DNA from 3 places in the Serratia sp. CoH_122_TC_1 genome. Region 2 is predicted to be linked to each of the others. Evidence: predicted binding sites of a transcription regulator. Region 2 holds the regulator's gene; each other region holds the start of a gene.
What was found. The regulator LexA, encoded in region 2, represses DNA repair genes until DNA is damaged. The targets are predictions, from matches to a motif close to TNCTGTATGTACATACAGNA.
Positions count from the first base shown of each region.

Region 1: the regulator LexA is predicted to act here: its motif matches at 6,805-6,824, upstream of mutH (DNA mismatch repair endonuclease MutH).
Region 3: the regulator LexA is predicted to act here: its motif matches at 3,777-3,796, upstream of uvrB (excinuclease ABC subunit UvrB).

Region 1 covers NZ_JBXWLA010000010.1:116,921-124,653, forward strand. The annotation lists gene aas (bifunctional acyl-ACP--phospholipid O-acyltransferase/long-chain-fatty-acid--ACP ligase) at 118-2,271, shown strand; gene lplT (lysophospholipid transporter LplT) at 2,271-3,467, shown strand; gene AC2FC2_RS14650 (NADP(H)-dependent aldo-keto reductase) at 3,505-4,545, opposite strand; gene AC2FC2_RS14655 (YgdI/YgdR family lipoprotein) at 4,882-5,100, opposite strand; gene AC2FC2_RS14660 (TerC family protein) at 5,275-5,991, opposite strand; gene mutH (DNA mismatch repair endonuclease MutH) at 6,086-6,772, opposite strand; gene rppH (RNA pyrophosphohydrolase) at 7,469-7,733, shown strand, end outside.
Region 2 covers NZ_JBXWLA010000005.1:53,399-61,131, forward strand. The annotation lists gene plsB (glycerol-3-phosphate 1-O-acyltransferase PlsB) at 1-2,336, opposite strand, end outside; gene AC2FC2_RS07810 (diacylglycerol kinase) at 2,486-2,854, shown strand; gene lexA (transcriptional repressor LexA) at 2,976-3,584, shown strand; gene dinF (MATE family efflux transporter DinF) at 3,802-5,142, shown strand; gene AC2FC2_RS07825 (CsbD family protein) at 5,410-5,619, shown strand; gene zur (zinc uptake transcriptional repressor Zur) at 5,711-6,223, opposite strand; gene AC2FC2_RS07835 (anti-sigma factor family protein) at 6,401-7,159, opposite strand; gene AC2FC2_RS07840 (RNA polymerase sigma factor) at 7,156-7,605, opposite strand; gene AC2FC2_RS07845 (tetratricopeptide repeat protein) at 7,695-7,733, opposite strand, start outside.
Region 3 covers NZ_JBXWLA010000001.1:543,162-550,894, forward strand. The annotation lists molybdenum cofactor riboswitch at 1-106, opposite strand, end outside; gene yvcK (uridine diphosphate-N-acetylglucosamine-binding protein YvcK) at 367-1,284, shown strand; gene AC2FC2_RS02505 (VF530 family protein) at 1,289-1,546, opposite strand; gene uvrB (excinuclease ABC subunit UvrB) at 1,654-3,666, opposite strand; gene AC2FC2_RS02515 (ATP-binding cassette domain-containing protein) at 4,940-5,650, shown strand; gene AC2FC2_RS02520 (hypothetical protein) at 5,830-7,461, shown strand; gene bioD (dethiobiotin synthase) at 7,519-7,733, opposite strand, start outside.

The DNA.
Region 1 (7,733 bases), on a different contig from region 2:
TTGGCTGCGCCCCAATGACTTACTTCTGTAAGCGCTAGGGGGCCCGTATGCTGGCGGCCATCCCGCTCCTTGAGATCGATTGGGGATACACTCATTTTGGGCCAAAGGGAGAAGGGCATGATCTTTTCTATGCTGCGGGTGTTGTTCCGCCTGTTGTACCGGGTACGTGTCGAAGGTGACGCCCGGCATTTTGATCAGCCAAAGTTGCTGATTACACCCAATCATATCTCCTTCCTTGATGGCATTCTGTTGGCGCTGTTCTTACCGATCAAACCGGTGTTTGCCGTTTATGCCAGCATTGGCGATCGTTGGTTTATGCGTTGGCTGCGGCCCTATATCGATTTTGTCTCACTCGACCCAACAAAACCGATGGCCATCAAGCAGCTGGTGCGCAGGGTGGAACAGGGACGACCGATTGTGGTTTTTCCTGAAGGGCGGATTACCGTTACCGGATCCTTGATGAAGGTTTACGATGGCGCTGCATTTATTGCCGCTAAATCGGGGGCGACCCTGGTGCCCATTCGGCTCGATGGTGCTGAATTCAGCCCCTTTGGCCGTATGGCTGGGGTGTTCAAGATCCGCTGGTTTCCACAGATCAGCATCCGGATCTTACCCCCAACGTCACTGCCGATGCCGATTGCCCCCCGTGCCCGCGATCGCCGTGCGCTTGCCGGGGACCGTTTGCATCAGATCATGATGCAGGCACGTATGGATACCCGCGAACCACAGACCTTGTTTCAAGCCCTGCTGGCAGCACAGCACCGTTACGGCAGCCGTAAGCCGTGCATCGAGGATATTAACTTTAAGGAAGACAGCTACCAGACGTTGATCAAAAAGGCTCTGGGTGTCAGCCGTATCCTGCAACGCTTTACTGCCGAGGGTGAGCATGTCGGCATGCTATTGCCGAATGCCACTATCACTGTCGCAGTGATTTTTGGCGCTTCGCTGCGTAACCGTATTCCGGCGATGCTCAATTACACCGCCGGATCCAATGGCCTGAAAAGCGCCATGACCGCCGCCAGTATCAAAACCATTGTCACTTCGCGCCAGTTTCTGGAGAAGGGCAAATTGACGCATTTACCGCAGCAGGTACCTGAAGCTAACTGGGTCTATCTGGAGGATTTGAAAGATACCGTTACTTTGACGGACAAATTGTGGATCCTTCGCCATTTGTTGCAACCTGCGCGGGCAATGCTGCCACAGCGGCCTGACGATGCTGCGTTGATCCTGTTTACCTCGGGCTCGGAAGGTAATCCAAAAGGCGTGGTGCATTCTCACGCCAGTTTATTGGCCAATGTTGAGCAGATCCGTACCATTGCTGATTTCACGCCACGTGATCGCTTTATGTCATCGCTACCCTTGTTCCACTCATTTGGCCTGACGGTCGGGCTGTTGACGCCGCTGATGACCGGTAGCCGTATTTTCCTCTATCCCAGTCCGCTCCATTACCGCGTGGTACCGGAGCTGGTGTATGACCGCAACTGCACCGTGTTGTTTGGTACTGCTACCTTCCTTAATAACTATGCACGCTTTGCCCATCCTTATGATTTTGCCCGTTTACGCTATGTCGTGGCTGGCGCGGAAAAGCTGGCAGACAGCACCAAACAAATTTATCAGGACAAATATGGCATTCGCATCCTCGAAGGCTATGGCGTAACAGAATGTGCACCTGTGGTGTCGATCAACGTACCGCTGGCGGCTAAGGTCGGTACGGTGGGGCGCATTATGCCGAAGATGGAGGCGCGGCTGATCGCGGTACCAGGCATTGATAACGGCGGGCGTCTGCAGTTGAAAGGGCCGAATATCATGAAGGGCTATTTGCGGGTGGAGCGTCCGGGCGAGTTGGAACCACCGGCGGCAGAGGATGCACAGGGTAACCTGCAACCGGGCTGGTATGATACCGGCGATATCGTCACATTAGACGAACAGGGATACTGTGTGATCCGTGGTCGAGTGAAGCGCTTTGCCAAACTGGCGGGTGAAATGGTTTCGCTAGAGAGTGTTGAGCTGTTGGCACAACGTGCAGCGCCAGAAGGGCAGCACGCTGCTACGGTGAAAAGCGATAGCAGCAAGGGCGAGGCGCTGGTGCTGTTTACCACGGCAGCAGGCATGAGCCGTGAAGCGTTGCTACGGGTCGCTCGTGAGTTGGGCAGCCCCGAGCTGACAGTGCCGCGTGATATTCGCATTTTGAAAACCTTGCCGGTGCTTGGCAGCGGTAAGCCGGACTTTGTGACCCTGCGTAACATGGCTGAACAGCCGGAGACAGTCTGATGAGCTCGACGTTGAATACTGATTCACCTCTGCTTTCACGCAGTATGATCGCCGTGATCTGTGCGCAGTTCCTGTCCGCTTTTGGCGATAATGCGTTGCTGTTCGCCACGCTGGCGCTGATCAAACAACAACTCTACCCGGACTGGAGTCAGCCGATTTTGCAAATGGCTTTTGTCGCGACCTACATCGTTCTAGCTCCCTTTGTCGGTCAGGTCGCCGACAGTTTCGCCAAGGGGCGAGTGATGATGGTGTCCAATGGATTGAAGCTGGCTGGCGCACTGGTCATCTGTTTTGGGCTCAATCCGTTCCTTGGTTATAGCCTGGTGGGTGTCGGCGCCGCAGCCTATTCGCCGGCAAAATACGGCATTCTGGGGGAGATCACCGGCGGTGAAAAACTGGTCAAGGCCAACGGCCTGATGGAGGCTTCCACTATTGCTGCGATCCTGATTGGCTCTGTGGCCGGTGGTATATTGGCCGATTGGCATATCGTGGCGGCGCTGGCGGTGTGTGCATTGGTCTATGCGGCTGCGGTGATCGCCAACCTGTATATTCCGCGCTTGCCGGCGGCGCATCCGGCGGTTTCCTGGACGCCGCGTGCCATGACTCGCGCTTTCTTCAACGCTTGCGTGGTGCTGTGGCGCGATGGTCAGACACGTTTTTCATTGATTGGTACCAGCCTGTTCTGGGGCGCAGGGGTCACACTGCGTTTTCTGCTGGTGCTGTGGGTACCCGTGGCGCTCGGTATCACGGATAACGCCACGCCAACGCTACTCAATGCGATGGTGGCGGTTGGGATTGTGGTGGGGACCGGTGCCGCCGCGCGCTTTGTCACGTTGGAGACGGTGAAACGCTGCATGCCTGCCGGGATTTTGATCGGTGTCGCTGTGGCGGTATTTGCACTGCAAACGACCCTGTTTAACGCCTATGTGGTGTTGTTGATTATCGGCGTGTTGGGCGGCTTCTTTGTGGTACCGCTGAATGCCTTATTACAGGAACGGGGCAAAAACTCGGTGGGGGCAGGCAATGCGATCGCGGTGCAAAACCTGGGAGAGAACACCGCAATGTTGCTGATGCTCGGGCTGTATTCTCTGGCGGTGAAAGTCAGCGTGCCGGTGGTTGGCGTAGGAATTGGTTTTGGCGTGGTGTTTGCGCTGGCGATAAGCGCACTGTGGTTGTCGCAGCGGCGGGCAAAATAACAGATGGGGCGCGGTTCATTTACGCGCCCCACATGATTTATGGTGCAGGAATAGTAAAGCGGGTATGGATTTCTTCCAGCCCTTGAAGAACGTCTTCATTCAACACCACGTCGAAACTGTCGATGTTGGTTTTCAGTTGCTCTAACGTGGTGGCGCCCAGCAGGGTACTGGCAACGAAAGGTTGCTGACGTACAAAGGCCAGCGCCATTTGTGACGGATCCAGCCCGTGTTTTTTGGCTAATGCGACATATTCTGCAATGGCCAGCTGCGTTTGCGGCGCAGAGTAGCGGTTAAAGCGGCTAAATAGCGTATTACGCGCTCCGGCAGGCTTGGCACCGTTCAGGTATTTGCCACTGAGCGTACCGAACGCCAGGCTGGAATAGGCCAGCAGTTCGACGCCCTCATGCTGGCTGATCTCGGCCAGGGCTATTTCAAAACTGCGGTTCAGCAGGCTGTAGGGGTTCTGAATAGAGACGATGCGCGGTAACTCGTGCTTTTCAGCCAATTGCAGATAACGCATCACGCCCCATGGCGTTTCATTAGACACCCCGATATAGCGGATTTTACCGGCACGTACCTGTTCGGTCAGGGCTTCCAGCGTTTCCAGCAGGGTGACGGTGGCTTTATCGTCGGTGTATTGATAATTAAGCTTGCCGAAGAAATTGGTCGCTCGCTGCGGCCAGTGCAGCTGGTAGAGATCGAGATAATCGGTGTTTAGTCGCTTCAGGCTGGCATCCAGAGCTGCGCGGATATTTTTGCGGTCTAATGCCTGCTGCGGGCGGATGCTGCTATCGGTGCCACGCACCGGTCCGGCGATCTTGCTGGCCAGCACGATCTTCTCACGATTGCCGCGTGCCTTGATCCAACTGCCGATGTATTGCTCAGTCAACCCCTGGGTTTCTGGACGGGGCGGTACCGGGTACATCTCTGCGGTGTCGATCAGGTTGACGCCAGCGGCTAATGCATAGTCGAGTTGCGCGTGGGCATCGGCTTCACTGTTCTGTTCGCCAAAGGTCATGGTGCCCAGTCCCAGCACGCTCACTTCTAAAGAACTGTGGGGAATACGGTGGTATTGCATTAACGGCCTTCCTTTCATGTTAGCGCTACGGGCTGTACCGCCCGGTGAAACAGGAGCCAAAGGGCAGGCTGCGGCAAACAGCCTGCAAGGCGGTATATCGCCTTTCTCGACTATAACCAAGCGGAGAAGATGGGGGAAGAGGATTCAGTGCGAGAGGCGGCTATCGTGTATCACAGAGGCGGTCTTTCAAGCTGCGGCGATCAAATAGGTTCCCGGCAGATTTGTCACTGACTTCAGCGACTGTAGGGACGAATAAACTCGTCCCTACAATATTTGGGTACAAACGAGCTGGGGGCCTGGCTGCAACGTGAAAGCTATAGGGTATAGTCAGGGTGTTTAACGCTCGATAACCTGTGAAACCTGATCACCGTTGATTTGGCGACTGTTACCTTTTTCATCTTTATAGCTGATCAGGCCGGTATCTTTGTCGATTTCCGGTTTGCCCTGGGTCAGGATCATATTGCCGTCTTTAGTCGCCATAACGTAATCGCTGGAACATCCCGCCAACCCGGCGGCGATAACCAGTGCCGAAACTGCCATTACCCACTTTTTCATCCTGCCGATCCTCGTTTATGTATGCAGAAAAGAAGTCTCTTCTTAGATTAGCAAACTCTAGATGCGCCGTGTTTCGGATAAGTCCTTATCTCTGTAAGAGAAAGTGGGATCGAGCAGCGTTGGGAACGGCGGACAATATTGCGGGAGCGGCTTTTGCACACTCCCGCAGAGGCATTACTCAGAGACCTGCTTTTTCTTGCTGCGCATCAAGTTGAGCGCTTCAACCGACATTGAGAAGAACATCGCAAAGTAAATGTAGCCTTTTGGTACATGTACCTGGAAGCTTTCCAACATCAGTGTGAAGCCGACCAGGATCAGGAATGCCAGCGCCAGCATTTTCACCGAAGGGTGGCGGTTAACAAACTCGCCAATCGGGCGGGCGGCAAACATCATGACGCCAACGGCAATGACCACAGCGGCCATCATGATAAACAGGTGGTCAGACAGACCTACTGCGGTGATCACCGAGTCCAGGCTGAAAATGATATCCAGCAGCATAATTTGTACGATGGCGCCAAAGAAACTGTGCACTTTCGTGTTGTGTTCTTCCTCTGAGCCTTCGATGGTTTCATGAATCTCTTTGCTGGCTTTCCAAATCAGGAACAACCCGCCCAGAAGCAGGATCAGATCGCGTGCGGAAATGCTGTGTTCCATCACGGTAAACAGCGGGTGGGTCAGACGGATCACCCAGGCGATAGAGGCCAACAGCCCCAGGCGCATTAACATTGCACCCGCCAACCCGAGACGGCGCGCTTTATTCTGTTGCGCTTTCGGCAGTTTGGACACCACCAGGGAAAGGAAAATAATGTTATCAATACCCAGAACGATCTCAAGAATGGTCAGCGTACCTAACGCTAACCAGGCATTGGGATCCACAATCCACTCGAACATTGCCCAGCACACCTTAATAAAAAGCCAAGGCTGAATTATACCCGTTTATTGATACGGCGACACCGTTAGCTAAACGTGACCTAAACAAACGCGATCAGATGAGAAAATGTCTTGCCAATAGCGCGCCGGTAAAACTTTTCTTCAGATAAAAGCCGCGCGGCAAGGTGAGGATCGGCTGCCCCTGTTCACCGATGGCTTCCGTTAGCGCTTTACTGTTGGCGGCCTTGGGCCGAAGTTGCAGTACTTCACCGTGTCGAGCCGTGATCTGTTCGACGTGGCCGAGCACGATCAAATCCATCAATTCTTCCCAGTCGCGGCGCAGCATTTCTTCTTCAACCGCGTTAGGGCTCCATAACAACGGAGAACCGATGCGACGTTGCGCCAGCGGGATTTGCCGTTCACCTTCAACCGGGATCCACAATACACGCGCCAGTTTATAGCGCACGTGGCTGCTGGCCCAGGTTACACCGCTATTGCCGGTTAAGGGGGCAACGCAGACGAAGGTGGTTTCCAGTGGTTTACCGGCGGCGTCTATCGGAATCGTTTTTAACTCGATACCCAATTCGGGGAAATCCTGCTCCGGTTTGCTGCCTGCCATGGCGCCAAGATATTGTTCCAACAGCATGCCAACCCAGCCTTTATCGCGCTTCAGGTCCTTAGGGATAGCCAACTGTGCGCGTTCGGCCAGCTCACCCAGGCTGCAACCGGCAAGCTGTTGCGCCCGTTCAAACAGCTGTTGCTCGTTTTTGGGAGGAGCGGGCAGAGGAGATAAAAACGCCATAATACAAGCCTGTTAGATTTGGTTGAAAAACGTACTGCATTTGTACACAGATAACTTTTGCCGGAAGTGGCTGGGGAAAAGAATAATAGTAGCATGATTTTTCATGACTTTTTTTCTGACACATGGCGGGGAGAAAATTCCTGACGACGCTTGTGCACCAGAAGCCACCGACAATAAACAGGATCTTACACCTATTTATCCACAGATTTATGGGATAACCCAAATTTTTACCGATCACTGGTTCGATTTACAGCCTTGACGTGGGCACCTTTTTGCGAAATTGTCCGTTTTGTGCGTAACTTACACGAATAATCTGTGGATAAAAACGACGTTGGTGGATCTTTCACCAGGCCAGGATCCTTAACGGACATAGATCACATTTTTGCTCTGTACATGTCTGTTGATAAATCCATAACTTCTTATTTTAAAGGTATTAATTTGGTTTTCGTTTTTTATGGGTTTTTGAGCTTGTCAGAGTTTTACCGGCTTATCCCTTGAGTTCTTCACACACCTATCCACAGAAAAAGTGAATAAAACCGCGGTGAAATTGCCCTGCATGTTTATAACTTTGCCATTATCTGTGAGTTATCCCAATGTTATCCGGTTTGCAGGGCCGCAAAGCAGTGGTTTACCGCCTGTAGCTTGTGTGAAACAATCAGGGTATCTATGCGAATTTAAGCTTATCGAGGTAGTCCGGTGATCGATGATGATGGCTACCGCCCGAATGTTGGTATCGTAATCTGTAATCGTCAGGGGCAAGTCCTGTGGGCTCGCCGTTACGGTCAACACTCCTGGCAGTTTCCCCAAGGTGGGATTAACCCTGGTGAAACCGCAGAACAGGCAATGTACCGTGAGCTGTTCGAAGAAGTGGGGCTGAGTAAAAAGGATGTGCGTATCCTGGCCTCAACCCGCAACTGGTTGCGCTATAAATTGCCAAAACGTTTGGTGCGTTGGGACACAA
Region 2 (7,733 bases):
GTGTGCTCACGTACGGCATCGCCAATATCGTTGATATAGCCTTCTTCGCGCAGCGTTGCGACCAGGGTTGAGAATACCGCTTTGTCGAAGAACTCCGGTGCGTTGATGCCGTGCAGCACTGACAAACGCTGGGCCATAATCCGACTCTCTTTCTCCAGTGCTCCGCGATTAATGCTTGGATTCGCACTGAGGATAGACATGGTGATGGCATAGCGTTGCAGCGTTTCACGGATACCGGCTGCCAGCAATTGCAATGGCCGGATGCGTGCTGGATTCAGTACCAGAGCGTCACCCTTATCGCAGATCAGTTGCTGACGGATCATTTCGTCGATGAGCGGGCGCAGCACTTCCGCCAGTTGTTCTTTGTCGTTGTGCAAGAACAACTCCGCCTTCAGCATGGGGTAAATCAACCCGATCTGGCGCAGCAGTTCGGTGCGAGAAACCCGGCGGTGATGCATCACGATGGTGGCGATCAGTGAAGGCAATACCAGCAGATGATGGATATTATTGCGGTAATAGGTCATCAGCACTGCCTGCTCGCGCGGCAGAATGATGATATCGCCGATATTATCCTTCTCGACCTCAAACTTATTCATGTTCAGCGCGTGATCCAGCAGCTCATCCGGCGTCTGGGTCGGTACGGTGACATCGCTGGCATAAGGCACATTGCGCATCAGTTGCAGATAGCATTCCAGCTGTTCTAACAGCTGTTCGCGGGTCAGCGAGCGCTGGCGTGAAGCCAGTAGCGCCGTAGAACACAGGTTCATGGCGTTAGCCGCGGCGGCATTGTTGATACGCACCATGATCTTGGCAGCCAGATCGTTGACCGTCGGCGTTAACCAGCTTGGGCGCTGGGATTCGATCGGATCAATCGCGTCGCGCCACTGGGGCACATTCTGGTTCAGGTAAGTGGTCAACGGCAGTGGATCACCGAAGTTGACATAACCCTGGCCGAGATTACGCAGCTTGCGCAGACCACGCAGCATCTGCAGCAGGCTCTCCTTTTCTTTGGTCGCGCCACGCAACTCTTTAGCGTAGGTGCCCACCTCCATCACGTGCTCGTAGCCGATGTAGATCGGTACCAGTGTGATCGGGCGAGAACCGCCACGCAGCATCGCCTGAATGGTCATCGACAGGGTGCCGGTCTTCGGTTCCAGCAGGCGTCCGGTACGAGAACGGCCACCTTCGACAAAATACTCCACGGAGTAACCGCGGCTAAAGAGTTCGCCGAGGTATTCGCGGAACACCGTCGAATACAGCTTGTTGCCTTTGAACGTCCGGCGGATAAAGAAGGCGCCCAGGCGGCGGAAGATGGGGCCAGCCGGCCAGAAGTTAAGGTTAATACCGGCGGCAATGTGCGGCGGCACCAAGCCTTGATGGTACAGCACATAAGAAAGCAACAGGTAGTCCATATGGCTGCGGTGGCAGGGCACATAGACGATCTCATGACCATCTTGCGCTAACTGGCGCACGCGTTCAGCGTTGGTGACGTTGATGCCTTGATACAGCCGGTTCCAGGTCCAGCTCAACACGCGGTCAGAAAGGCGCACCGTTTCATATGAGAAGTCGGCGGCGATCTCTTCCATCAGTGCAATGGCGTTCTGCTGGGCTTTCTCATGGGAAATTTTCTTGCTGCGTGCTTCGTCTTCGACCGCTTTTTCGATCGCTTTGGACGCCAGCAGTTTGTTGAACAGGTCCTGACGGGCCGGCAGACTTGGGCCAACGGCAGCCAGACGCTGACGCGAGAAGTGCATTCGTGCCACGCGCGCCAGTTTTTGTGCGATGGTTTTGTCCGTGCCGTGTTCAGTCGCCATGCGACGCAGTGAGACGGTGTTGGAGAAACGCACAAAGCTGTCGCGGCCGAGCCACAACACGGCGAAGAACTTCTGTACGCCGTTGAGCAGACGTAGATGTGGCGTGCCGTGGCCTTCGCGGCCTGGGGAGCGACCAAACATCACCGAAACAGGCAGCATCTGAATATCGAGATCCGGATTACTGCGGTGCAGATCCAGATAGTCGTGAAACAGTTTTACTGATTCTTCTTTCGGTGTGTAGTAGCGGAACACGCGCGGGCCGTCGTGAATAAACACGTGGCTAGGCAGCACGGTGCCGTCTATCTCCAGCGGATTGAGAGGATCGGGCAGATCCTGCGCCAGGCACTGGGTGCGCAGCGTCAGTAAATCCGCCTTGGAATTATAAGGTAAAACATACAAAATCGGCCGTGAGGGATCCAACCCTAACTCCGTGACCGGATCTGAAGGGATAACCTTACTTCTTACCAACAATTTAAGTGGTAAATTCAATAGCTTATAATAAATTTTACGCCAACCTGACATAACAACGTGAAGCCTCTTGTTAGCAATGCGTCGCAAGCATACCAGAAACCGGGTAGCAGATCTGTGGTGTTGGAAAACCGAGAGCCGGAAGCATTTCCTGGCCTAGACTCTTTAATTATGACTTACCTCTGTGAAAGGCACTAAAAAACATGGCAAACCAAGCAACCGGCCTGACCCGTATTATTAAAGCCGCCGGCTACTCTTATAAAGGCTTTTCCGCTGCCTGGCAGCATGAAGCGGCGTTCCGCCAAGAACTGGTCGCCACCGTACTGGCTATCATACTGGCGATTTGGCTGGACGTGGGTGCGATAGCGCGCATTTTATTGATCGGATCGGTGCTGCTGGTGATGATCGTCGAGATGCTCAACAGCGCGATAGAAGCGATTGTCGATCGGGTTGGCACTGAACATCATGAGCTTTCGGGCCGGTCCAAGGATATGGGGTCGGCAGCAGTTTCACTGGCGATTATTTTGGCGTTGTTTGTCTGGGGCTCGGTGCTCTGGCAACACTTTGCCTGAATGGGGTGGCCCTGTTGCGACGTGGGTCGCTAATCCCTGATTTTTATTCATTCTTCGGTTCCCAAGCCGCACTTACCTGTATATACTCACAGCAAGACTGTATAAACAAACAGGGGGCGGAATGAAAGCACTAACTACCAGACAGCAAGAGGTCTATGATCTGATTCGCGATCATATTTCGTCCACTGGCATGCCGCCAACGCGCGCCGAAATCGCCATGCGTCTGGGGTTCCGCTCGCCAAATGCTGCAGAAGAACACCTGAAAGCATTGGCGCGTAAAGGCGTCATCGAGATCGTCTCTGGTGCATCGCGCGGCATTCGTTTGCTGATGGAAGATGAAGAAGGTTTACCGTTGATCGGCCGTGTTGCCGCCGGTGAGCCACTGTTGGCGCAGCAGCATATCGAAGGGCACTACAAAGTGGATCCTTCCTTGTTCAAGCCAAGTGCGGATTTCTTGCTGCGGGTCAACGGTATGTCGATGCGTGATATCGGTATTCTCGACGGCGATCTGCTGGCGGTACATAAAACTCAGGACGTGCGTAACGGCCAGGTCGTTGTGGCGCGTATTGAAGACGAAGTTACAGTTAAGCGTCTGAAAAAACACGGAAATGTTGTTGAGTTATTGCCGGAAAACAGCGAGTTCCAACCGATTGTGGTTGATCTGCGCCAGCAGAATTTCACCATTGAAGGCCTGGCGGTCGGTGTGATCCGCAATGGCGACTGGGTTTAATCCTCACGCCTACACATCGTCCTCTGATTTAAGTCGCCCCAGTTCTGGGGCGATGTCATATCTGATTCACTATATACCCTATAGCTTTCAAGTTGCAGCTAGGCGGCCAACTCGCTCATCCCCAGGCGCTTACTCAGGTAAGTAACTGGGGATGAGCGAGTGCAGATAACAACGCTGCAACTTGAAAGATGACGGGTATACACGGGAACATTCCACTATGCGCCTGCTTTCCGCCTTCACCAGCGATACCGATAAAGCCTTGTGGCGCCTCGCGCTACCGATGATCTTTTCCAATATCACCGTGCCACTGCTTGGGTTGGTCGATACCGCAGTGATAGGTCACCTCGACAGCCCTGTTTATTTGGGGGGCGTGGCGGTCGGGGCGATGGCAACCAGCTTCCTGTTTATGTTGTTGCTGTTTTTGCGCATGAGTACCACCGGTTTGACGGCACAGGCGCTGGGCGCACAAAACCCACAGGGATTGGCACGTGCCTTTATGCAGCCGCTGTTGCTGGCAGTATTGGCCGGCGTCGTTATCGTGTTGCTGCGCCATCCGTTGATCGATCTGGCGCTGCAGATTGTTGGCGGTGACGATGCGGTGCTGAAGCAAGCACGATTGTTCCTTGAGATCCGTTGGCTGAGCGCACCGGCAGCGCTGGCAAATATGGTGATCTTGGGTTGGTTGCTTGGCGTGCAATACGTGCGGGCGCCGGTCATCCTGCTGATAGTCGGTAATGTGTTGAATATCGTTCTGGATATCTGGTTGGTCATGGGGCTGGGCTGGAATGTGCAAGGTGCCGCGACGGCGACCGCCGTCTCTGAGTACGCTACGCTGCTGCTGGGTTTATGGCTGTCCTGGCGAGTGATGCGCATACGCGGTATTTCTGTTCCGATGTTGCGCCATGCCTGGCGCGGTAATCTGCGGCGTTTGCTTGCGTTGAACCGCGATATCATGTTGCGTTCATTGTTGCTGCAATTGTGCTTTGCATCCTTGACTATCTTCGGCGCCAGGCTTGGCGGTGACGTAGTGGCAGTAAACGCGGTACTGATGAATTTGCTGACCTTTACCGCCTATGCACTGGATGGTTTTGCCTATGCGGTAGAAGCGCATTCTGGTCATGCTTATGGTGCCAGAGATGACAGTCAATTGCGTAAGGTGTGGCGCGCGGCTTGCCGGCAGGCCTGTTTAGTGGCGCTAGCCTTTGGTGTGGTTTATGCCTTTGCCGGGCAGCAAATCATTGCGGCGTTGACCTCGTTGCCAGAACTGCGTGCGATGGCGAATGACTATTTACCTTGGCAGGTGGTGCTACCGCTGGTTGGGGTGTGGTGCTATTTGCTGGATGGCATGTTCATTGGTGCGACTCGCGGTGCAGAAATGCGTAACAGCATGGCCGTGGCGGCTGCGGGTTACGGTTTGACGCTGCTGACCGTGCCTGTCTTGGGCAATCATGGATTGTGGTTGGCGCTGGCGGTCTTTCTTGCGCTGCGCGGCATCGCGCTTGGGTGGATTTGGCACCGTCACAGGCTGCGTGGCAGCTGGTTTTCAGCAGCACAATGACGATAGCCTTTCTTGCAAATACATAAATTTTAATTATGTGTTTGTTTGTATTTTGTTACATATTCTCGTCGGTTAGCCAAGTCGTGTAGTAAGTTGTTTGTTGGCGTTTTTTTCTTATTTTAAATTTAAAAATGGATTTTAATTCTGGTTTTTATTTGTTTGTCGCTATCTGCATCTATAATTAATCGTGTGGCTGGCAATATAAACGGGGCGTATCCTCAGCCAGCAGTAGTTAAAACTGACTCACCACAGGTTAACGGAGATACTATGAACAAAGATCAAGCCGACGGTAACTGGAAGCAGTTTAAAGGGAAAGTGAAAGAAAAATGGGGCAAGCTGACCGATGACGACCTGACGGTCATCGAAGGGAAACGCGAGCAGCTTGTCGGTAAAATCCAGGAGCGCTACGGCTACCAGAAAGAGGCGGCCGAGAAAGAAGTGAAGTCTTGGGAAGATCATAACAAATATCGCTGGTAGCGCGATGGGCCGCAGCGGATGCGGCCGAAAGTCTGGCGCCTTCCCCTTGGTGCCAGGCCTGCAGACACAAGGAGGTGCCTGCTAACCCTGTCTATTTCTTCTTGATGGCAATGCTATGGTCGTGTTCGCCGCAATCATGTTTGCTGTCGCAAGCTTCTACCTCAACGCAAGCGGCGCACAGGCCGTGTGCTTCCACTACGCTGTGACGCAGTACAAACCCCGACTCTTTGGCCAGTTTTTGCAGCGTATCTTCAACCCCTTCAGTTGTGCGCTCTGTCACCTGACCGCAACGATCACAGATAAACAGCGCGGAAGTGTGCATAGGTTGTTCGAAGTGATGACACAGCACGTAGCTGTTGGCTGACTCGACCCGGTGAATGAAGCCTTGTTCCAACAGGAAGTCCAGCGCGCGGTAAACCGTTGGCGGTTTGGCCTGGGGTTCGGCAACGCGCAGTAAATCGAGCAGGTCATAAGCGCTGATGGCACCGGGCTGTTGTGCCATCAGGCGTAACACTTCCAGCCGCTGCGGTGTCAGTCGCACATTGCGTTGCTGACAGAGTTGTTCAGCCTGCGCCAGCAGCTTTTCCTGGGTGTTTGAGTTCATGGCAAATTTCCCGGTACGTAAAAAAGCCGATTTTAACATGGTTCAGCCAAATCGCCGAGAGTCGGCCCCTTTTCCTCTGATATGGCGCGTTAATTGCCCGGTTGACCGCGTGTTGCGCGCCAGAAATGTGACGCTATTCACAACTTACTCATCAGTGGGCGGGAGGGCGCAAGGGGGTCAGGTTGATAAAGCGTGTTGCAAGTGGGCTGCTAACGCGGTCATTTCACCCGTTGGATTATGGCCAATCAGCATAAAGGCATGGTTGCCATCGGCCCAATAGACGACGTTCATGCCTTGGCGGCGTTCGCTTTCGGCCGGTTGTTGTTGGCCCGTCTGCTGGATAATGCATAGTGCCAGTGCGCCATATTGCGTATCTAGCCAGGTCAATTGCGCGATGCGTCGATCGTCGTAGGCCAACACGCGGGCGTTTTTCAGTTCGGCACCCTTCAACACCAGTTTTTGTGCCGGAAGGCTAATACCCAGTCGATCGCCGGTTTGTTGTAATTGAGCGACAATCTGCGTGGCCGATTCGTCGGCACCTGCCAGCGTTTCCGGCGTGTACAGCGCCATATATTGGGCGACCAAGCCACGCCAGTTGTCCTCTGGCTGATTAAACTGCAGGTAGACGCGATCGCCTGCGATCCCGAGCGCCAAGAAGCCGACGGCCGCAGCGATGAGACCGCGACGGCTGATGCCCGTTTGCGGGGTAGCGACGGTGAGTGGCCATGCCTCACTTAACTGTTGCACTGGGGCCTCATCAAGCAAAGGGGCGAATGCTTGCTTAAAGGGCAGGTTACTGCGCGCCAGCAACGTCAAACGCTCAGCCAACGCAGGTTCTCCAGCCAAGCGTTGCTCCAGTTGCAGGCGTTGTTGTGGGTCTAACTGATTGTCCAGATAGGCGACCAGTAGTTCATCCGCAGCATAGGTTGAGCTCATGATTGTCCTCCTTTTGCCTGCGGTGAGCGGGTTTGCAGCATGCTGTCGTTCGCCAACCTCAGTCGCGCTGCCGCCAGGCGACTCATTATGGTACCAATGGGTACACCTAACACTTCAGCGGCCTCACGGTAAGAAAGCTCTTCGACGTACACCAAAAACAGCGTATTGCGCTGTGCCTCCGGCAGTTGGTTGACCCGCTGCATCACTTCATTGGCCCAGATAGGCTGCTCGCTGTTTTCCGCACCGGCCAGTTCGTCGACGTCGACAAAACCTTGTCCCTGGCGGATATGTTGAGCGCGGATCTCGTTAAGCCAAATGGAGTGAAGGATTGCAAATAACCAGCGATCCATACGCGTGCCGACAGCAAACTGCGCGGCGCGCTCGAGGGCGCGTACGCAGGTGGCTTGCACCAAGTCATCGGCAATATCCCGCCGGTGGGAAAGCACCAGGCCATAGCGCCACAGGCGGGAAAGATACTGACCGATTTCGTTGCGAATCGCATCTCTGCTGATGTTCGCCTCCGGGCTCTGTTACATCATGACTCTGGATGGTGATCGATGGCAGCCGCCAGATC
Region 3 (7,733 bases), on a different contig from region 2:
GCGAGCGTTTCCACTCTGCACCCTGGTGGCTAACTTCGCCACGGCCAAAGCGCCATATCATCCGCGAGAACAACGTAGGCCCAGAGGCTAGGAGTTTTGGTTTCAGTTCCTACTGATTGAGTAGCCGGAACGAAACCGTGGTTTTCATCAGAATTCTAGCGCTAAACAAACTGGATAGCCAACGCGCAATTTCGCTATATAATTGTGTATACAGCGATTTTAGGCGGCTCCAAATCTGATAAACCATGATAAACGCCCTTTACGCAGACGAATTGACCGGAATCACGTGAATCACACTCTTTTTCGCGTTTTTGCGCCAAATCCGCTACTTTATGCGGGCAGTTAAGCCCCTTTGTAAGGAAATTTATGCGTAATCGTACCCTGGCCGATCTCGATCGGGTGGTGGCATTAGGTGGTGGCCATGGCCTGGGCCGCGTAATGTCTTCCCTGTCGTCTTTAGGATCCCGTTTAACCGGTATTGTCACCACCACCGATAACGGCGGCTCAACCGGCCGTATCCGACGTTCAGAAGGCGGCATCGCCTGGGGCGACACCCGTAACTGCCTCAATCAGTTGATCACGGAACCGAGCGTGGCTTCCGCCATGTTTGAATATCGTTTCAGCGGCAATGGTGAGCTCTCGGGACACAACCTCGGCAACCTGATGCTGAAGGCATTGGATCACCTCAGCGTTCGCCCACTGGAAGCGATCAATCTGGTGCGAAGCTTACTGAAGGTAGATGCAGCCCTGATCCCGATGTCCGAGCAGCCCGTGGATCTGATGGCGCACGACCACGAAGGCAACCATGTCTACGGTGAAGTGAATGTCGATCAACTGACCGACATGCCGCAAGAGTTGATGCTGTCACCGCGCGTCAACGCGACGCGCGAAGCGCTGGATGCCATTGCACAGGCCGATGTGATTCTGATCGGGCCAGGTAGCTTCCTGACCAGCCTGATGCCCCTGCTGCTGCTTGATGACCTCACGCAGGCCTTGCGCCGCAGCAGCGCCAATATGATTTATATCGGTAACCTGGGACGGGAACTGAGCGTCGCGGCTGCAGCCTTGACGCTGAAAAATAAGCTGGAGCTGATGGAAGAGAAGATTGGTCGCCAGATGATCGACGCGCTGATTGTCGGCCCCTCGGTGGATGCCAGTGAAGTGCAAGATCGCGTGGTGATCAAACAACCGCTGGAAGCGACCGATATCCCCTACCGCCACGATCGTCAATTGCTGCGCCAGGCGCTGGATCAGGCGTTGATCGAATTAGGCACCCGCGCCTAAGCACTTACTTGCCGCCACGCAACCACGGGTTATCGCTGGCGGCTTTTTCGATCATGTCGATGTAAAGATCTTCCACCTGCTTGCGCGCCCAAGGGGTACGACGCAAAAACTTGAGGCTGGACTTAATGCTGGGATCACTGCTGAAGCAGTTGATGCGAATGCGTTCAGCCAGCCCCGACCAACCGTAGCTCTCCACCAGTTTATTCAGAAGTTGTTCCAGAGTGACGCCGTGCAGCGGGTCTTTGGACTGGTGTTCGGTCATGATCGGTAGCTCGTTGTAGTGAATTGGCCGCACACCATAATCAGCTTTGGCGGGAGCGACAAGGACTTTATGTTTGGCAGCGCCGCGCTCCGCGGCGCCCCAACCGGTCACGAAATAGCGATAAACTGCTCGCGCAGTTGGTGAATCTCGTCGCGCAAGCCCGCCGCCTGTTCGAACTCAAGGTTCTGTGCGTGGGTGTACATCTGCGCTTCCAGCTCGCGGATTTTTTGATCCAGCGCTTTCGGCGTGAGGTTCTGGTATTGCTCGGTATTTTCCGCCGCCTTGCCCTTCCCTCGGCCTTTACCGCGATTACCCGGTTTGCCCAGCTGCAGAATATCGGAAATTTTCTTGTTCAGGCCCTGTGGCACAATGCCGTTTTCTTCGTTGAACGCCTGCTGTTTGGCGCGGCGGCGTTCAGTCTCGCCGATCGCCCTGGCCATTGAGTCGGTAATTCTGTCGCCGTAAAGAATCGCCTTGCCGTTCAGGTTACGCGCAGCACGGCCAATGGTCTGGATTAACGAACGTTCAGAACGCAGGAAGCCTTCTTTATCGGCGTCCAAAATCGCCACCAGTGACACCTCAGGCATGTCCAACCCCTCACGCAGTAAGTTGATACCCACCAGCACATCAAACTCGCCCAGGCGCAGGTCACGAATGATTTCGACACGTTCTACGGTATCAATGTCCGAATGCAGGTAACGTACGCGCTCACCGTGTTCTTCCAGGTATTCCGTCAGGTCTTCCGCCATGCGTTTGGTCAAGGTGGTGACCAACACGCGTTCGTTGATCGCCACCCGCTTACGGATCTCGGAAAGCAGGTCATCCACCTGCGTCGTCACAGGCCGCACTTCTATCTGAGGATCCAGTAGCCCAGTCGGCCGCACAACCTGATCGATGATGTCATCACCGGATTTCTCCAGCTCATACTTGCCTGGCGTAGCTGACACATAAATCGTCTGCGGAGCCAGTGCTTCAAATTCTTCAAAACGCAGCGGGCGGTTGTCCAGTGCCGAAGGCAGACGGAAACCGTATTCGACCAAGGTTTCCTTACGCGAACGGTCGCCCTTGAACATGGCCCCGATTTGCGGAATGGTGACGTGGGATTCGTCGACCACCAGCAGGCCATCCGCCGGTAAATAATCAAACAGCGTTGGGGGCGGCTCACCTTCTCCACGCCCTGACAGATAGCGCGAGTAGTTTTCAATGCCGGAGCAATAGCCCAGTTCGTTCATCATCTCCAGATCAAACTGGGTGCGTTGCGTCAAACGTTGTTCTTCCAGCAGTTTATTGTTGGCCAGCAACACCTTTCGCCGCTCGGCCAGATCCACTTTGATCTCTTCCATCGCCTGCAGGATCCGCTCACGCGGCGTCACGTAGTGCGACTTTGGATAAATGGTAAAGCGCTGCACTATCTGCTCGATCTGCCCGGTCAAGGGATCAAACAGCGAAAGCCGTTCAACTTCTTCGTCAAACAGCTCAATGCGCAGCGCCAACTCGTCTGATTCAGCCGGGAAAATATCGATCACCTCGCCACGTACGCGGAAAGTTGCACGCTGGAAGGCCTGATCGTTACGGGTATATTGCAGCTCTGCCAAGCGGCGCAGAATCGAACGCTGATCGATAATCATGCCTTTGGTCAAATGCAGCATCATCTTCAGGTACAGATCCGGATCGCCCAAGCCGTAGATCGCGGACACCGACGCCACCACGATAACATCACGACGCTCCAGCAACGCTTTAGTCGCAGAAAGGCGCATTTGTTCGATGTGTTCATTCACCGCGGCGTCTTTCTCAATAAACGTGTCGGAACTCGGGACGTAGGCTTCGGGTTGGTAGTAGTCGTAGTAAGAAACAAAATACTCGACCGCATTCTCGGGAAAGAACTCTTTCATCTCGCCGTAAAGCTGTGCCGCCAGCGTTTTGTTGGGTGCCAGCACCATGGTTGGCCGGTTCAGATCGGCGATCACATTGGCGATAGTGAAGGTCTTACCCGAACCGGTAACGCCCAACAGCGTCTGGTGAGCCAGGCCGTCTTCCAGGCCCTCTTCCAGCTTACTGATGGCTTGCGGCTGATCGCCGGCCGGTTTGAAATCAGAATGCAGTTTGAAAATTTTACTCATTGACTCGGCTACCCTGTGGAGATGTGCGCGCTCAGGCGGCCATAGAGCTGATGCTCGATGAATGGCCTCTAATTATGGAAAGCCCCGGCGATTTTCGCCAGTGCCTATGATACTGGATATAAAACCAGCTTCAAGCGATTCGTCTGTTTAGCGTGCGTCAAACCAGGCGGAATGCACCGGCAGGGTTACAGCGGCGTGACATTTTTATTGTCAATAACAGATTTATCCCCAAAATCCGCCACGAATTAACTTATTGATAGCACTGCGGTGAAAAATCATACATAGAGACTTCATCAATACATTGGCCGCTTGATTTTAGTTAATTTATTGATAAATAACTAATTTATAAAAAAGACGAGATTGCGGACAAAGCGAACAGAACCCGCGTCAGCTCTCGCTTCAAACCGCTTTTCTAAATCTAATGCACAAGGTTATCCACAGGAATAGTGGATAACTCTCACCGCCCCGCCAGCGACGGGAGTTGCAGAAAGAACGCTTTTTGCCATTTCTCATTGCCTGAACGGCTTTTTTAGTTATTTTTTCACAGAAATATCGCTTTGTTTATGCCGATTAATGCTAAAAAGCCCCATTGCCAAAAACAGATTTATCTCATTGTTGCCGTCACCTGTTGCATCTTTCCACAACCGCCGAAACAGCTTGCACCATAACCATTCTGCAGAGCACTGGAAGAGTGCAAAAATCGTCCGCGTTAACTTTCCCCCGCTTTTCTCACTTGTTCAACACCCTTGCCTTAGCCCGGCCAGCCGTTAACAAGGCAATAACAATCCCTCATTTTTAACTGATTTCAAAAGTTGGCCCATAGCTTGCATTACCTTTGCATACCCAATAACTACCGGGATAAATATCCACTAATGAACGGGGAAATGATCGGCTATCCGTTCACTCAAAAGGCAGCACGAAATAGCCATCATTTGCGTGTAAAAAACAAAAGAACGCTGATAAACAGCTATTAGTCGCCATTTTTGGCTCCCTATTGCTGATTTAAGCCTGAACCTAACTACCTCATTAAAGGTAGCTTAACAGCATTTTATTCTGGACATTAAGACACTCGGGAAAGAAACCGCAAACGCGGAAACGGCAACAAGGATTGGAAAAAACAAGGAAGTAGAGAGTTCGATTAACGTTCCTGCGCCGGTCGTCCTGTCGCACTACCCGGTGCGAACAGCGCGGCCCGTTGAGGGGACGTTCCGCCAGCGCCCCAAGGGGGCGTACATCCACGAGTGGAATACAGGTCTTTGAGGAGAAATGCCAAATGTTGAGTTTAAGGGCAGTAAATCAGTTCTACGGCCAAAATCACACCCTTTGGGACATCAATCTTGAGCTGCAACGCGGCCAATGTACGGTGCTGATTGGCCGTAACGGCGTGGGAAAAACCACACTGGTCAACTGTATTATGGGTCACTTGCCTGTCGTCAGTGGCAGCATGACCTGGCAATTGGCCGGCGAACCTCCGCAGAATCTATTACAGCAACCGGTTGAAACCCGAGCCGCTCTGGGAATCAGCTATGTACCCCAGGGCCGGCAGATCTTTTCTCAGCTCAGCGTAGAAGAAAATCTGCAGGTAGCACTCATGGCCGGCCGCGATAAGACCCGCCGTATTCCGCCATTGATTTACGCCCTGTTCCCCAACCTGCGGGAAATGCGCAGTCGCCGCGCCGGCGACTTAGGCGACGGTGAACAACAACAGCTGGCGATTGGCCGTGCCCTGGTATTGGAACCCGAGTTACTGATACTCGATGAACCCACTCACGGCGTTCAGCCGACGATCGCTGGCGACATCGCTAACGTGATTCGTAAACTTAACCGCGAACTGGGTATGACTATCCTGTTAGTCGAGCACAAACTGCCGTTTGTTCGTCGCGTAGCGGATCGTTTTTGCCTCATGGATCAGGGACGCAGTGTGGCAGATGGCACACTGGAACAGTTGGATGAGGAATTGATCAATGCCTATTTGGCAGTGTGACAGGCGGGGCGTGAAATATTTCGCCCCACTTCTTATTGAAGATCGAGAACGGGTGCTTTGCTAAGGACACCCGCTGTTGTACCAACACTGACAGAACCATGCCGTCTGGCGACTGCCAAGCCTTCCCTTCATATTCAACGGGTTTTCACACCATTTAAACTTGAATTGAGGGTTAGACCATGGCTGATAATGACGCACAATTTATTCAATATAGCGATCTGGACAATAAGCACTGGACGTTAAAAGAACGCCTCGATGTGGAAGGCATTTACGTCAAGTCACGTGACGAACTGATCAAAGCGCAAACCTTCATTAAAGACACATTAAAAAGACCAGCAATCGTCAAATTCACTGCGCCCTTTGAGGAATGGGTCGCGCCCAAGACCGATATCGACGTAGGCTTCGTTTATATCGACGGTAATGGCGTAAAAATTACCACTAATATTCCAGGTGGTACTGAAAGCGATCACAACTATTTTATGCGTTGCTACGCAACGTCTCTCGCATTGGATAATGGGATCCCCATTCGTCCAGCACCTATCCTGAAAAACTTTACTGTCAAAGGAATAGGAGCAAAACAACCCGAAGTGGAGGGTCAGCCTCCAGTGTATAATTTTATTGATGGGATCATTTTTCAATCACCGGAAAGTTTGCTGGGAAACTTCGCCGTAAGCAGCGTTTATATTTCCGGTTTTTATTACGGCATGTATTTTGGTACCAACGCCTATATTGGACATCACTATGCCTGTGAGATCGTCCGCTGCTTTGAATGCGTGCATATGCCACACGCTGACTCTGGGGCTAAAAACTTTGGGGAAGGTATCAATTTCTTTGGCGGTACCCTTGGTAATTCGCAAGGGCTTGCTATCGGCAACCAGAATCCTAACGGTGCATTTCGTTTCTTTGGCACATCAATAGATTACGCCAGTGCCATTGTGAATGTGAAAGCCGGCAGCGTCGAATTGCACGGCTGTCATATCGAGTTCAACAATGAAAACAGCCTAATCACAGATATCCCATTCCGCTGTAGTGCTAACCAGAATGCTTCATTACTCATTCAAGGTGGAGAGATCATCACGCTGAAAGGCTCTTTGCCTCAAGACTATTGTTTTTACGCCGAAACGGGTAGCAGCGGAATCATTGTCGAAAACGTTAAATTCTATGGGGTAAGAACCCTGACCGGTCGTTATTTCGGCGGCACCGGCGACTTCGTGATTAGCAATAGCCGTCTCGACGGCGGCGGCGCGGGTGCCGGTATTCAAACCTTGACCACCGAGAACAATAACAAAATAAAGGACGGCAATTTTTCATTTACCACCAAACCCTTTGGCTGGGAAGTCTCCGGCGGTAATATCAACGATCCTTTCACTTCAGATGCCATTACTCTCGCCATCGAATCAGGGGCAGGCATTAACGGCAGCAATGCACTAAAAGTGACCAAACTGGGCAATACCAATTCCAGGGCGGGCGTGCAGTTGGTTGTTCCCGTTTCGCAATATGAACAACTCGGTGCCTGTTTTACGATGAAAATACTGAATGGCGGCACCAGCAATATCTATAGCTCACTCCAGTACGCCTGCATTCAGGAAACGGAAGGCAACGGCGTATCAATCATCGCCAAATCGGATACCGCCGCCTGGGACGGCACGCTCAGGGTCACTGACTATGCCGAGTTCAAAGAGTATCGTTTTAACAGCAACAGACGAAAAGTGCCGGTTTGGGCAACCCATGTCATCTTGTCTTTCAATTTGTATGCGTTAGCGAAAAACGGGGTGCTTTACCTCGATAATGCTTGCATCACCGCCATGTAAAACAGTAAATCAGGTTATCTCCGTCCATGGCGAGTCCATGGACGGAGGATTTAACACTCAAAGGGATAAAACGCTCAAATCCAGGTAATGCCCCAACGCTTGTCGTTCAGGTTCAGGCAGATGCGGGATCTCGCCCAATAACGGTGCAGGCAACCTGCGGCGCAGCGTAGTCAGATATTCTTGATGCCGGCGGCCCGGCGCACTGACGTCATTGGCAATCCAGCCGACCAGCGACAGCCCCGCCTGCTGAATCGCCTGCGCGGTCAGCATTG